Regions from separate parts of the Streptomyces sp. RGM 3693 genome, predicted to be linked through region 2. Evidence: predicted binding sites of a transcription regulator. Region 2 holds the regulator's gene; the other holds the start of a gene.

Region 1 (5,897 bases), on a different contig from region 2:
GGGATACGGCCCGTTGAAGCCCCGGCAACCCTCCAGCCGGTCTCCGCCGCAAGCCAGCACAGTGCGCGCGCGAGGCTCCCGGCTAGGGAAGGTGCCAAATCCGTCTCACGGCGAGATGCGTCGTGAGGAAGATGAGGAGAAAGGGCCTCGCCTCCATGGCTGTGCAAGTCACCGAATCCGCTCCCGCTGTCTCCCTCGGCCCCGCCGTCGCGCTGTCCTGTCGCGAATGCGGACAGCGCTTTCCGCTCGGCCCGATCTTCGCGTGCCAGGAGTGTTTCGGCCCGCTGGAAGTCGCCTACGAGCTCCCCGGCGGCGGGCCCGGTCAAGCAGCAGAATTGAAGAAGCGGATCGAGGCCGGACCCGCCAACATCTGGCGCTACGCCCCGCTGCTGCCCGTCCCCGCCGACGTGGCCGACAAGCCCAACCTCAACCCCGGCTTCACCAAGCTCGTCAAGGCCGACCGGCTCGCCGCCGAGCTGGGCGTCACCGGCGGCCTGTACGTCAAGGACGACTCCGGCAACCCCACCCACTCCTTCAAGGACCGGGTCGTCGCGATCGCCGTCGAGGCCGCCCGCGCCTTCGGCTTCACCACCCTGTCCTGCTCCTCGACCGGCAACCTGGCCGGTGCGGTCGGCGCCGCGGCGCGCCGCGCGGGCCTGAAGTCCTGCGTCTTCATCCCGCACGACCTGGAGCCCGGCAAGGTCGTGATGGCCGCGGTCTACGGCGGTGACCTGGTCGCCATCGAGGGCAACTACGACGACGTGAACCGCTTCTGCTCCGAGCTCATCGGCGACCCGCTGGGCGAGGGCTGGGGCTTCGTCAACGTCAACCTCCGCCCCTACTACGGCGAGGGCTCCAAGACGCTGGCGTACGAGATCTGCGAGCAGCTGGGCTGGCAGCTGCCGGACCAGCTCGTCATCCCGATCGCGTCCGGCTCCCAGCTCACCAAGATCGACAAGGGGCTGAAGGAGCTGATCGCCCTCGGTCTGGTCGAGGACAAGCCGTACAAGATCTTCGGCGCCCAGGCCGAGGGCTGCTCTCCGGTGTCCGTGGCCTTCAAGGCCGGACACGAGGTCGTCAAGCCGCAGAAGCCGAACACCATCGCCAAGTCGCTGGCGATCGGCAACCCGGCGGACGGCCCGTACGTGCTCGACATCGCGCGCCGCACCGGCGGTGCGGTCGAGGACGTCACCGACCCGCAGATCGTGGACGCGATCAAGCTGCTGGCCCGTACGGAGGGAATCTTCGCGGAGACCGCGGGCGGCGTGACCGTCGGTGTGACCAAGAAGCTCATCGAGAACGGCATCCTGGACCCGTCGCTGACCACCGTCGTGCTGAACACCGGTGACGGTCTGAAGACCCTCGACGCCGTCGCCGCCGGGCCCTCCGCCACCATCCGGCCGAACCTGGACGCGTTCCGCGCGGCCGGCCTGGCCGGCTGAGCCGGTCCGTCGCCCGCCCCGATTCCGCACTCGTACTTCCCTGGAAGGCAGAACCATGAGCGTCAAGGTCCGCATCCCCACCATCCTGCGCACGTACACCGGAGGCGAGGCCGAGGTGACCGCCGAGGGCGCGACCCTCTCCGAGGTCATCGCCGACCTGGAGAAGAACCACCAGGGCATCGCGGCCCGGGTGCTCGACGACGCGGGCAAGCTGCGCCGCTTCGTGAACGTCTACGTCAACGACGACGACGTCCGCTTCGAGCAGGGCCTCCAGACGCCGACCCCGGACGGTGCGGGCGTCTCGATCATTCCGGCAGTGGCGGGCGGTTGCTGACTCGGTAGCCGACGCTGACGCGCCCGCCGGCGCCGGTGTGGAACGCGCCGATCGAATTTGCGCCAACTCTTTGCCGGTAGTGACCGGAAATTGCCCCGTCCGTACGAAACGGACGGGGCAATTCCGTGTTGTGAAAGGGGATACCATTGGGGCGATCCCCCTCCGGTTATCTCCGCGTGCATGCCGAACGCATATGAGATCGCGGGGACTTGTGCGCAAGTTGTGTGCGCGTTTTGTCGTTTGCGCGGCTTATTCCCGGCCCGACTTGGCCTGGGATAACGGCATTTGAGCGCATACGGCCGATTCCCTGGCGCCAGAATTCTCGTCCGATTGACCTGTTGCGCTGGGCATTGGTCCAGATACATTCAGCGGCGGTCGACGCGTTCCGGCGCACATCCCACGGGCCATTTCCGGTGGGGTGAGGTCTGACCCGGGTCCGCGGAGTGCGGTCCTGCGCAAGGGCCAGTAATAGGGGAGTTAGGCATGGCTCAGGGCACCGTCAAGTGGTTCAACGCGGAGAAGGGGTACGGCTTCATCGCGGTCGACGGTGGTGCGGATGTTTTCGTCCACTACAGCGCGATCCAGATGGACGGGTACCGCACCCTTGAGGAGGGTCAGCGAGTCGAGTTCGAGATCTCGCAGGGCCAGAAGGGGCCACAGGCGGACATGGTCCGGGTCGCCGCCTGAGGCGGCGGCCGACTGCATCGTTGGAAGAAGGCCCGCATCCCCGAGTACGGGGTTGCGGGCCTTCTGTCGTTCCCGGACGTCATGGGCGCCCGCCGCTTCCGGGCGTCGCGGGCGCCTTGCCGTTCCCGGGCGTCACGGGCGCGCCTCGCGGGGTGGTACGCGGGCGCGCGCGGGCGGTGTGTAGCTGTCTCGGGGACGGGGTCCGGTCGCCTCGCGGACGGGGGCCCGGCCGTCTCACGGACGAGGGGTCCGACCGCCAAGCGCTTGCACTCGATGGGTGCGAGTGCTAATCATTGCGTTAGCACTCTCCCCGTGAGAGTGCTGAATGTGGACTGGGTCGGTGAGGCCCGCACGCCAGGTGGGGCAAGGAACCACACGGTATGCAGGCCGTCCGTCGCGGGCGCCAACACGGTCCGGTATTTCCGCCCCCAAGCTCTCGGCTTCGTTCGAGCACGGGGACCCCATCAGTCCGGAGGGACCACTTCACATGGCCAAGATCATCGCGTTCGACGAGGAGGCGCGGCGCGGCCTTGAGCGCGGTATGAACCAGCTCGCCGATGCCGTCAAGGTCACCCTCGGCCCCAAGGGCCGCAACGTCGTCCTTGAGAAGAAGTGGGGCGCCCCCACGATCACCAACGATGGTGTTTCCATCGCCAAGGAGATCGAGCTGGAGGACCCGTACGAGAAGATCGGCGCCGAGCTGGTCAAGGAGGTCGCGAAGAAGACGGACGACGTCGCCGGTGACGGCACGACGACCGCGACCGTCCTGGCCCAGGCACTGGTCCGCGAGGGCCTGCGCAACGTCGCCGCCGGCGCCAACCCGATGGCCCTGAAGCGCGGCATCGAGAAGGCCGTCGAGGCCGTCTCCGGTGCGCTGCTGGACCAGGCCAAGGAGATCGAGACCAAGGAGCAGATCGCCTCCACCGCGTCCATCTCCGCCGCTGACCCGCAGATCGGCGAGCTGATCGCCGAGGCGATGGACAAGGTCGGCAAGGAAGGCGTCATCACCGTCGAGGAGTCCCAGACCTTCGGTCTGGAGCTGGAACTCACCGAGGGCATGCGCTTCGACAAGGGCTACATCTCGGCGTACTTCGCGACCGACATGGAGCGCATGGAGGCGGCGCTTGAGGACCCGTACATCCTCATCGTCAACTCCAAGATCGGCAACGTGAAGGACCTGCTGCCTCTCCTGGAGAAGGTCATGCAGTCCGGCAAGCCGCTGCTGATCATCGCCGAGGACGTCGAGGGCGAGGCCCTGTCGACCCTGGTCGTCAACAAGATCCGCGGCACCTTCAAGTCCGTCGCGGTCAAGGCGCCCGGCTTCGGTGACCGCCGCAAGGCCATGCTCGGCGACATCGCCATCCTCACCGGTGGCACCGTCATCTCCGAGGAGGTCGGCCTCAAGCTGGAGAGCGCCGGTCTCGACCTGCTCGGCCGCGCCCGCAAGGTCGTCATCACCAAGGACGAGACCACCATCGTCGACGGTGCCGGCGACAGCGAGCAGGTCCAGGGCCGGGTCAACCAGATCCGCGCCGAGATCGAGAACAGCGACTCGGACTACGACCGCGAGAAGCTCCAGGAGCGCCTCGCGAAGCTGGCCGGCGGCGTGGCCGTCATCAAGGCCGGCGCCGCGACCGAGGTCGAGCTCAAGGAGCGCAAGCACCGCATCGAGGACGCCGTTCGCAACGCGAAGGCGGCCGTCGAGGAGGGCATCGTCGCCGGTGGTGGCGTGGCCCTGCTGCAGGCTTCCTCGGTCTTCGAGAAGCTGGAGCTGGACGGCGACGAGGCCACCGGTGCCGCCGCCGTGAAGCTGGCCCTGGAGGCCCCGCTCAAGCAGATCTCCGTGAACGCCGGCCTTGAGGGTGGCGTCATCGTGGAGAAGGTGCGCAACCTGACTCCGGGTCACGGCCTGAACGCCGCGACCGGCGAGTACGTCGACATGATCGGCGAGGGCATCATCGACCCCGCCAAGGTCACGCGCTCCGCGCTGCAGAACGCCGCCTCCATCGCGGCGCTGTTCCTCACCACCGAGGCCGTCATCGCCGACAAGCCGGAGAAGGCCGCTGCGGCCGCTCCGGGCGGCATGCCGGGCGGTGACATGGACTTCTGATCCGCCGCGGCTCCGGCCGCTGGTTGATCAACGTCCGCTCGTTCGCCGGGGCGGTACCTCCTCTCCCAGGGGGTACCGCCCCGGCGGCGTTTTCTCCGGGCCCCTCGCCCTACGAGGCTGTGAGGCTACGGAGCTGCGGAGCTACGGGCCGTGGGGCTACGGCCGGTATTGCGGTGGGTGTCAGGGCCGGCGTTACGGCAGGCGGTCGAGGAGCCAGGTGGACAGCTCTTCGGTGATCAGGGTGTGCTCCTCGTTCTGCGAGGCCAGGACGAAGTCGTCCAGCGGGCTCTCGTCCGGGGCGAGTTCATCGATCGGGAGATAGAGGTCGGCGTGGTTGCTCGGCTCCCGTACGGCGACCGCGCTGACCGCCGGGACGAAACAGCGCCCCCGGACCGGGTTCTCCACGGCGAACCCCAAGATGGGCGCCAGCTTGTTGAGCACGTAGGCGAGGATGCCGAAGCCGTCGAGGGTGCCACCGGGGGCGCCGTCGATGTCGGGCAGCCCGCTGGTGCGGATCTCACGGGTCGGGACGGTGACCACCCGGAGCTTGGCCACCAGCTGGTCGTCGCCCTCGGACTGGGTGCGCAGTTCCGTCCCGTAGATGGCGTGGCCCTTGCCGATGACGGCCTCGACACCCGGCCGGATGCCGTTGCCGGAGCCGTCGCCCGGCCCGTTGGCGACGGCGAGGAGACGGGGCAGCCGGGGCCAGTTGCCGACCTCCTGGAGCTTGTCGAGGAAGTCGGTGCGCAGCGGGCTGGGGCCCGGCTTGTCCCCGCGGGTCAGGTGCCGGGGCGAAGCCGTTGTGGTTCGCATCCGTATCCCGGCGAGGCAATGACAACGGGTTCGTCACTCTCCGCACCAGGTCGTATGTGGACAGTCATGATCGCTGCTATGCGGAAGCGTGATCGTTGATCGATCGGGAATGATGAATTGCTCGCGCGAACGCGTGTTCCCTCGATCAAGGCCGGTCGGAAAGCGGTCGCCCGGCGATCGTCCGGCACCCCGACCGAGCCTCAAACCCGATGCCGTAATTGGCTGGATCATGTGATCAGGGGATTGGCTGGGCCTGACGAGTGAAGGCTCGGCGCGCCTCCGACCGGCGCGCCAATGGGGAGGGCTTTGCCAGGGAGAACCTTCGCACTAGGCCCCCGCCCCCACCCGGAACAGGACCCGCCCGTGCCGAACGTCCCGAACCCCACGCGGACCGGTGCCCGCACCGTCTACGAGCCCGTGGTCACCCCCACCACCCGCTACGCCGGCCGGGAGGCGACGGCGGCCTTCCTCTTCGCCGTCGCCGCCCTGCTCTACAACTGGTGGCTGCTGG
Region 2 (5,897 bases):
CTTGGGCAGCGCCTGCACGACGGTGAGGGTGGGCACCGGCGGTTCCTCGGTGCGCAGCCCGGTGACGGCGACGGTGAGCCGGTCCTTGCCCTCGACGGCGGCGACCGTGCCCTCGGCGCCGGTCCCGGCACCGTCCGTCAGTACGACCTCCTCACCGACCCGCAGCCGCCGCACCGACACCGCGTGCCGGCCCTCGGGACCGTCCAGGGTCAGCGTGCCTCCGGCCCGTACGCCGGCGAGCGAATCGACGAGGAAAACGGGCGCCGTCACACCGCACCGCCGATGCCGTAGTCCGGGCCGCCCAGGCCCAACGAGACGCGGGTGGCCTCCAGTTCGGCGGCGAGCACCTCCACCAGCTGCCCGGCGGGCATCTCCCGTGCCAGTCGGTGTCCCTGCCCCGCCCAGAGGTTCATCCCCTGCGCGTCGCCGGCCTTGGCGGCGGCCTTGCGGACCGGGGAGGTGAGGTAGTGCACGGCGGGGTAGGCGGCCGGCGCGTACGGGCCGTGCTCCCGCAGGAAACGATTCACCAGTCCGCGGGCCGGTCGGCCGGAGAACGCCCGGGTCAACTCGGTGTGCGTGAAGAGGGGGTTGGTCAGCGCCTGCTTGTGCAGCGGGTTGGCGCCGGACTCGGGGGTGATCAGGAAGGCGGTGCCCAGCTGCGCCATCGAGGCACCGGCGGCCAGCACCGCCGCGATCTGCGAGCCGCGCATCAGCCCGCCGGCGGCGATCACCGGGATCTGCACCGTCTCGCGGACCTGGGTGAGCAGCGCCAGCAGCCCCAGCCCCGAGCCGGTCCCGTCGGCGTGCGGATCGTCCCGGTGGGTGCCCTGGTGGCCGCCCGCCTCGACGCCCTGCACGCACACCGCGTCCGCCCCCGCCCACTGCGCGGCCTGCGCCTCGGCGGCGGTGGTGACCGTGACGACGGTGTACGTACCGACCTTGGCGAACGCGTCGAGGACCGGCCGCGTGGGGCAGCCGAAGGTGAAGGAGACGATCGGCACCGGGTCGTCGCGGAGGATCGCGAGCTTGGCCTCGTAGCCGTCGTCGGTGGAACCGTTGATGTCGCCGAGCTCGGTCTCGTACCAGGCGGTCTCGCCGGCGAGTTGCTCGCGGTAGACCTCGACGGCGGAGGTGTCGGCCAGGGAGGGCTGCGGCATGAAGAGGTTGACGCCGAAGGGGCGGCGGGTCAGCCCCCGCAGCTGTTTGATCTCCTGGTACATGCCGTCGGCGGTCTTGTAGCCGGCGGCCAGGAAGCCGAGTCCGCCGGCTTCGCAGACGGCGGCGGCCAGCTCGGGGCCGGAGCCACCGCCCGCCATCGGGGCCTGCACGATGGGGTGGCGGCAGAAATCGGTGAGCGCGGTGGGCATGCACACATCGTGTCACGCCTCACGCCGTACCCCGAACTGGGGCGGCGGTCACGGAGAGCTCCCCGGACCCCGCCCCGAACGGTGTGCCTACCGCCCGTTGAAGGCGTCCTTCAGGCGGGAGAACAGCCCCTGCTGACCCGGCTGAAACTGACCCTGCGGGCGCTCCTCGCCGCGCAGCTTGGCCAGCCGGCGCAGCAGTTCCTCCTGCTCGGGTTCGAGCTTGCTCGGAGTCTGCACCTCGACGTGGACGATCAGGTCGCCCCGGCCGTTGCCGCGCAGGTGGGTCACGCCACGACCGTGCAGCGGGATCGACTGGCCGGACTGGGTGCCGGGCCGGACGTCGATCTCCTCCACCCCGTCCAGCGTCTCCAGCGGGCATTTGGTGCCCAGGGCCGCCGCGGTCATCGGGATGGTGACCGTGCAGTGCAGATCGTCCCCGCGCCGCTGGAACACCGAGTGGGGCAGCTCGTGGATCTCGACGTAGAGGTCGCCGGCGGGACCGCCACCGGGGCCCACCTCGCCCTCGCCGGCCAGCTGGATCCGGGTGCCGTTGTCGACACCGGCCGGGATCTTGACCGTGAGGGTGCGGCGGGAGCGGACCCGCCCGTCGCCCGCGCACTCGGGGCACGGCGTCGGGACGACGGTGCCGAAGCCCTGGCACTGGGGGCACGGCCGGGAGGTCATGACCTGGCCCAGGAAGGACCGGGTGACCTGCGAGACCTCACCGCGACCACGGCACATGTCACAGGTCTGCGCGGAGGTGCCCGGCGCCGCGCCCTCACCGCTACAGGTGGTGCAGACGACGGCGGTGTCGACCTGTATGTCCTTGGTCGTGCCGAACGCGGCCTCGCTCAACTCGATGTCGAGGCGGATCATCGCGTCCTGGCCGCGGCGGGTCCGCGAGCGCGGGCCACGCTGCGAGGCCGTGCCGAAGAACGCGTCCATGATGTCGGAGAAGTTCCCGAAGCCCGCGCCGAAGCCGCCCGCGCCGCCGGCTCCGCCGGTCTGCGAGAGGGGGTCGCCGCCGAGGTCGTAGACCTGCTTCTTCTGCGGATCCGACAGGACCTCGTAGGCGGCGTTGATCTCCTTGAACCGCTCTTGGGTCTTGGGGTCCGGGTTCACATCCGGGTGCAGCTCGCGTGCCAGCCGCCGGAACGCCTTCTTGATCTGGTCCTGCGAGGCGTCCCGACCGACACCGAGGACCGAGTAGTAATCCGTGGCCACTTACGACTCCGCGAGGATCTGTCCGACGTAACGTGCCACTGCGCGTACCGCTCCCATCGTTCCGGGGTAGTCCATGCGGGTCGGTCCGACCACGCCCAATTTCGCGACGGCCTCGTCGCCAGAACCGTATCCGACGGTGACGACCGAGGTGGACGTCAGGCCCTCGTGAGCATTCTCATGCCCGATACGTACGGTCATGCTCGAGTCCTTGGCCTCCCCGAGCAGCTTGAGCATCACCACATGCTCCTCGAGGGCCTCCAGCACCGGCCGGATGGTCAGGGGGAAATCATGCCCGAAGCGCGTCAGATTGGCGGTGCCGCCGATCATCAGCCGCTCTTCGGTTTCCTCCACCAAAGTCTCCAGCAGTACCGACAGTACTGTCGAGACGGTGGCCCGGTCGTCCTGTTCGAAGGATTCCGGCAGATCCTGCACCAGCTGCGGGACGTCCGCGAAACGGCGGCCGACGATCCGGCTGTTGAGCCGGGCCCGCAGGTCCGCCAGGGACGTCTCGCCGAACGGCGTCTGGCAGTCGATGAGTCGCTGCTCGACGCGTCCGGTGTCGGTGATCAGCACCAGCATCAGCCGGGCCGGGGCCAGTGCCAGCAGTTCGGCGTGACGGACCGTGGACCGGGTCAGGGACGGGTACTGCACCACCGCCACCTGCCGGGTCAGCTGCGCCAGCAGGCGCACCGTGCGCCCCACCACGTCGTCCAGGTCGACGGCGCCGTCCAGGAAATTCTGGATCGCTCGCCGCTCGGGGACGGACAGCGGCTTGACGCCGGCCAGCTTGTCGACGAAGAGGCGGTAGCCCTTGTCGGTCGGGATCCGCCCGGCGCTGGTGTGCGGCTGGGCGATGAAGCCCTCGTCTTCCAGAGCCGCCATGTCATTGCGGACAGTGGCCGGGGAGACCCCCAGCTGGTGGCGCTCGGTGAGCGCCTTGGAGCCGACCGGCTCCTCCGTCCCGACATAGTCCTGGACGATGGCGCGCAGCACTTCCAGTCTGCGTTCGCTGAGCATTCCGCCACCTCCAGTCGGCCGTCCCGCCGTGTCGTCACTTCTCCTGGCACTCACATGGGCCGAGTGCCAAACCCGGAGCCAGTGTACGGCCGGGTAGCGCGGATGCGGCAAGGGCCGGCGCACTGAGGACTTACCCACCGCCGTGGAATCCGACCCCCGGGCCGCCCCTGAGAGCACCCTGATCCCGCCCCGAGGAAACCCCGATCCCGCCCCGCCACGGCCCCTGGTCCGCACCCGGGGCGGCACCCCCACGGGGCCGCCGCCCGGCCGTATCCGCCGGGTGCGAGGGCGGGGTGACGGGCAACGTTATCGCGGGGCGCCGGTCCCTGCCGCTGCCCTCGCACCGTCCGCCCGGTGTGCGGTCGCGCGGGGGAAGGCAGGCGGGAGAGTGCCGGCAGGGGCTAGCGTCTCGGTATGCGCATCACGTGGGAAGAGGCGGGCTGGGAGCGGCTGGGGGACGGTGTCACCCGGCGTCGGATGCCCGGCTGGGACGAGACGATCGGCGTGATCGCCGGCTCGGAGGGCGTACTGATCGTCGACACCGGCGCGACCATCGGCGCCGGGGCGGAACTGCGCCGCACCATCCGCGCCGTACTGGGCCGCGATGTGACGTATGTCGCGCTCACCCACCCGCACTTCGATCACGTCCTGGGCACCGCGGCCTTCGCGGGGGTGCAGGTGTTCGGCGCGACCGGGTTGGACGAGCTGCTGCGGCACAACAAGGACGCGCTGCGGGACAGCGCGGTGCGGCACGGTGTGGACCCGGACGCCGCGGCGGAGGCCGCGGACCTGCTGGTCGTCCCGCACCACCACGTGCACGGGCAGCTGACCGTCGGCCTCGGCGACCGGGAGGTGTTGCTGGCCAACGTCGGCCCCGGGCACACCGCCCACGACCTGGCCGTCCTGGTGCCCGGCCGGGCCGGCGAACGGGAGATCGTCTTCTGCGGCGACCTGGTCGAGGAGTCCGGTGAGCCCCAGGCGGGCCGCGACGCGCTGCCCGGGCAGTGGCCGGCCGCGTTGGACCGGCTGCTGGCGCTGGGCGGCGAGGACGCGGTGTACGTGCCGGGCCACGGCGCGGTGGTCGACGCCCGCTTCGTCCGCGCCCAGCGCGATGCCCTGGCAGCCCGTTTCGGCACCGACTCCCCCTGAGGCGACGCCCGTTGGCCCGGCTACCGGGCCGCCTAGCCCTCGGGCGGCCCGGCAGCCCGGCCCCTTGGCTCCCGGGCCCGTCGCCCGGCAGCCCCGCAAACCCGTTGACCTCACCGCCCCGCCGACCCGCCGCCCCGCCGACCTGTAGGGAAGCAGACCCGCATGCACAGCAGGCACTACAGCCCCGACCTCACTCCCCCCTGGAAGAAGCCGAAGCCGGCGCCGGAGGTGCCGGCCGACCCCGGACTGGTCGTCGAGGAGGTGGTGACGGGCTACTGCGGCGCGGTCCTGCGGTGCGAGAAGACCGCCGAGGGCCCGACGGTCACCTTGGAGGACCGCTTCGGCAAGCAGCGGGTGTTCCCGATGGTGCCGCGCGGCTTCCTCCTGGAGGGCCGGACCGTGACCCTGGTCCGGCCGCAGGGCCGGCCGGCGCCGAACGGCCCGGCGCGCACCGCGTCCGGTTCGCTCGCGGTGCCCGGGGCGCGCGCCCGGGTCGCCCGCGCCGGCCGCATCTATGTGGAGGGGCGGCACGACGCGGAGTTGGTAGAGCGCGTCTGGGGTGACGACCTACGGATCGAGGGGGTCGTCGTGGAGTACCTGGAGGGCATCGACGACCTCCCGGCGATCGTCGATGCGTTCTCCCCCGGCCCGGACGCCCGTCTCGGCGTGCTGGTGGACCACCTCGTCCCCGGCTCGAAGGAATCCCGGATCGCAGCGGCGGTGACCGGTGCGCACGCGCTGGTCGTGGGCCATCCGTACATCGACGTCTGGCAGGCGGTGAAGCCGTCCTCGGTGGGCATCGCGGCGTGGCCGCAGGTCCCCCGGGGCCAGGACTGGAAGACCGGGGTGTGCCGGGCGCTGGGCTGGCCGGAGAACACCGGAGCGGCCTGGCAGCGGATCCTGTCCCGGGTGCGGTCCTACAAGGACCTGGAGCCGGCGCTGCTGGGGCGGGTGGAGGAACTCATCGACTTCGTGACGGCGCCGGAGGGGACGGACGGCCACTGAGGGCCCTTGGGGGCGGTGTGCGCCCCTGGTGGCACACCGTGCGCCGGGCCGGCGGTGAGCGCACTCTGGTAGCAGCGATTCCGGAGGTGACCGCCATGTTGAAGACCGCTGTCGGATGGCATGTCGAGATGGAAT

The links. The regulator HrcA, encoded in region 2, represses chaperone genes, less so after heat shock. The targets are predictions, from matches to a motif close to TTNGCACTCNGNNNNNCNGAGTGCNAA.
Region 1: the regulator HrcA is predicted to act here: its motif matches at 2,762-2,788, upstream of groL (chaperonin GroEL).

The regions. Positions count from the first base shown of each region.
Region 1 covers NZ_JBMPPQ010000005.1:78,654-84,550, reverse strand. The annotation lists SAM riboswitch class I at 1-138, shown strand, start outside; gene thrC (threonine synthase) at 156-1,442, shown strand; gene ACO0M4_RS39785 (MoaD/ThiS family protein) at 1,498-1,776, shown strand; gene ACO0M4_RS39780 (cold-shock protein) at 2,260-2,463, shown strand; gene groL (chaperonin GroEL) at 2,951-4,573, shown strand; gene ACO0M4_RS39770 (hypothetical protein) at 4,766-5,386, opposite strand; gene ACO0M4_RS39765 (DUF998 domain-containing protein) at 5,750-5,897, shown strand, end outside.
Region 2 covers NZ_JBMPPQ010000002.1:1,790,984-1,796,880, reverse strand. The annotation lists gene ACO0M4_RS25330 (16S rRNA (uracil(1498)-N(3))-methyltransferase) at 1-270, opposite strand, end outside; gene ACO0M4_RS25325 (nitronate monooxygenase) at 267-1,367, opposite strand; gene dnaJ (molecular chaperone DnaJ) at 1,455-2,591, opposite strand; gene hrcA (heat-inducible transcriptional repressor HrcA) at 2,592-3,608, opposite strand; gene ACO0M4_RS25310 (MBL fold metallo-hydrolase) at 4,023-4,757, shown strand; gene ACO0M4_RS25305 (DUF3097 domain-containing protein) at 4,920-5,762, shown strand; gene ACO0M4_RS25300 (DUF1876 domain-containing protein) at 5,858-5,897, shown strand, end outside.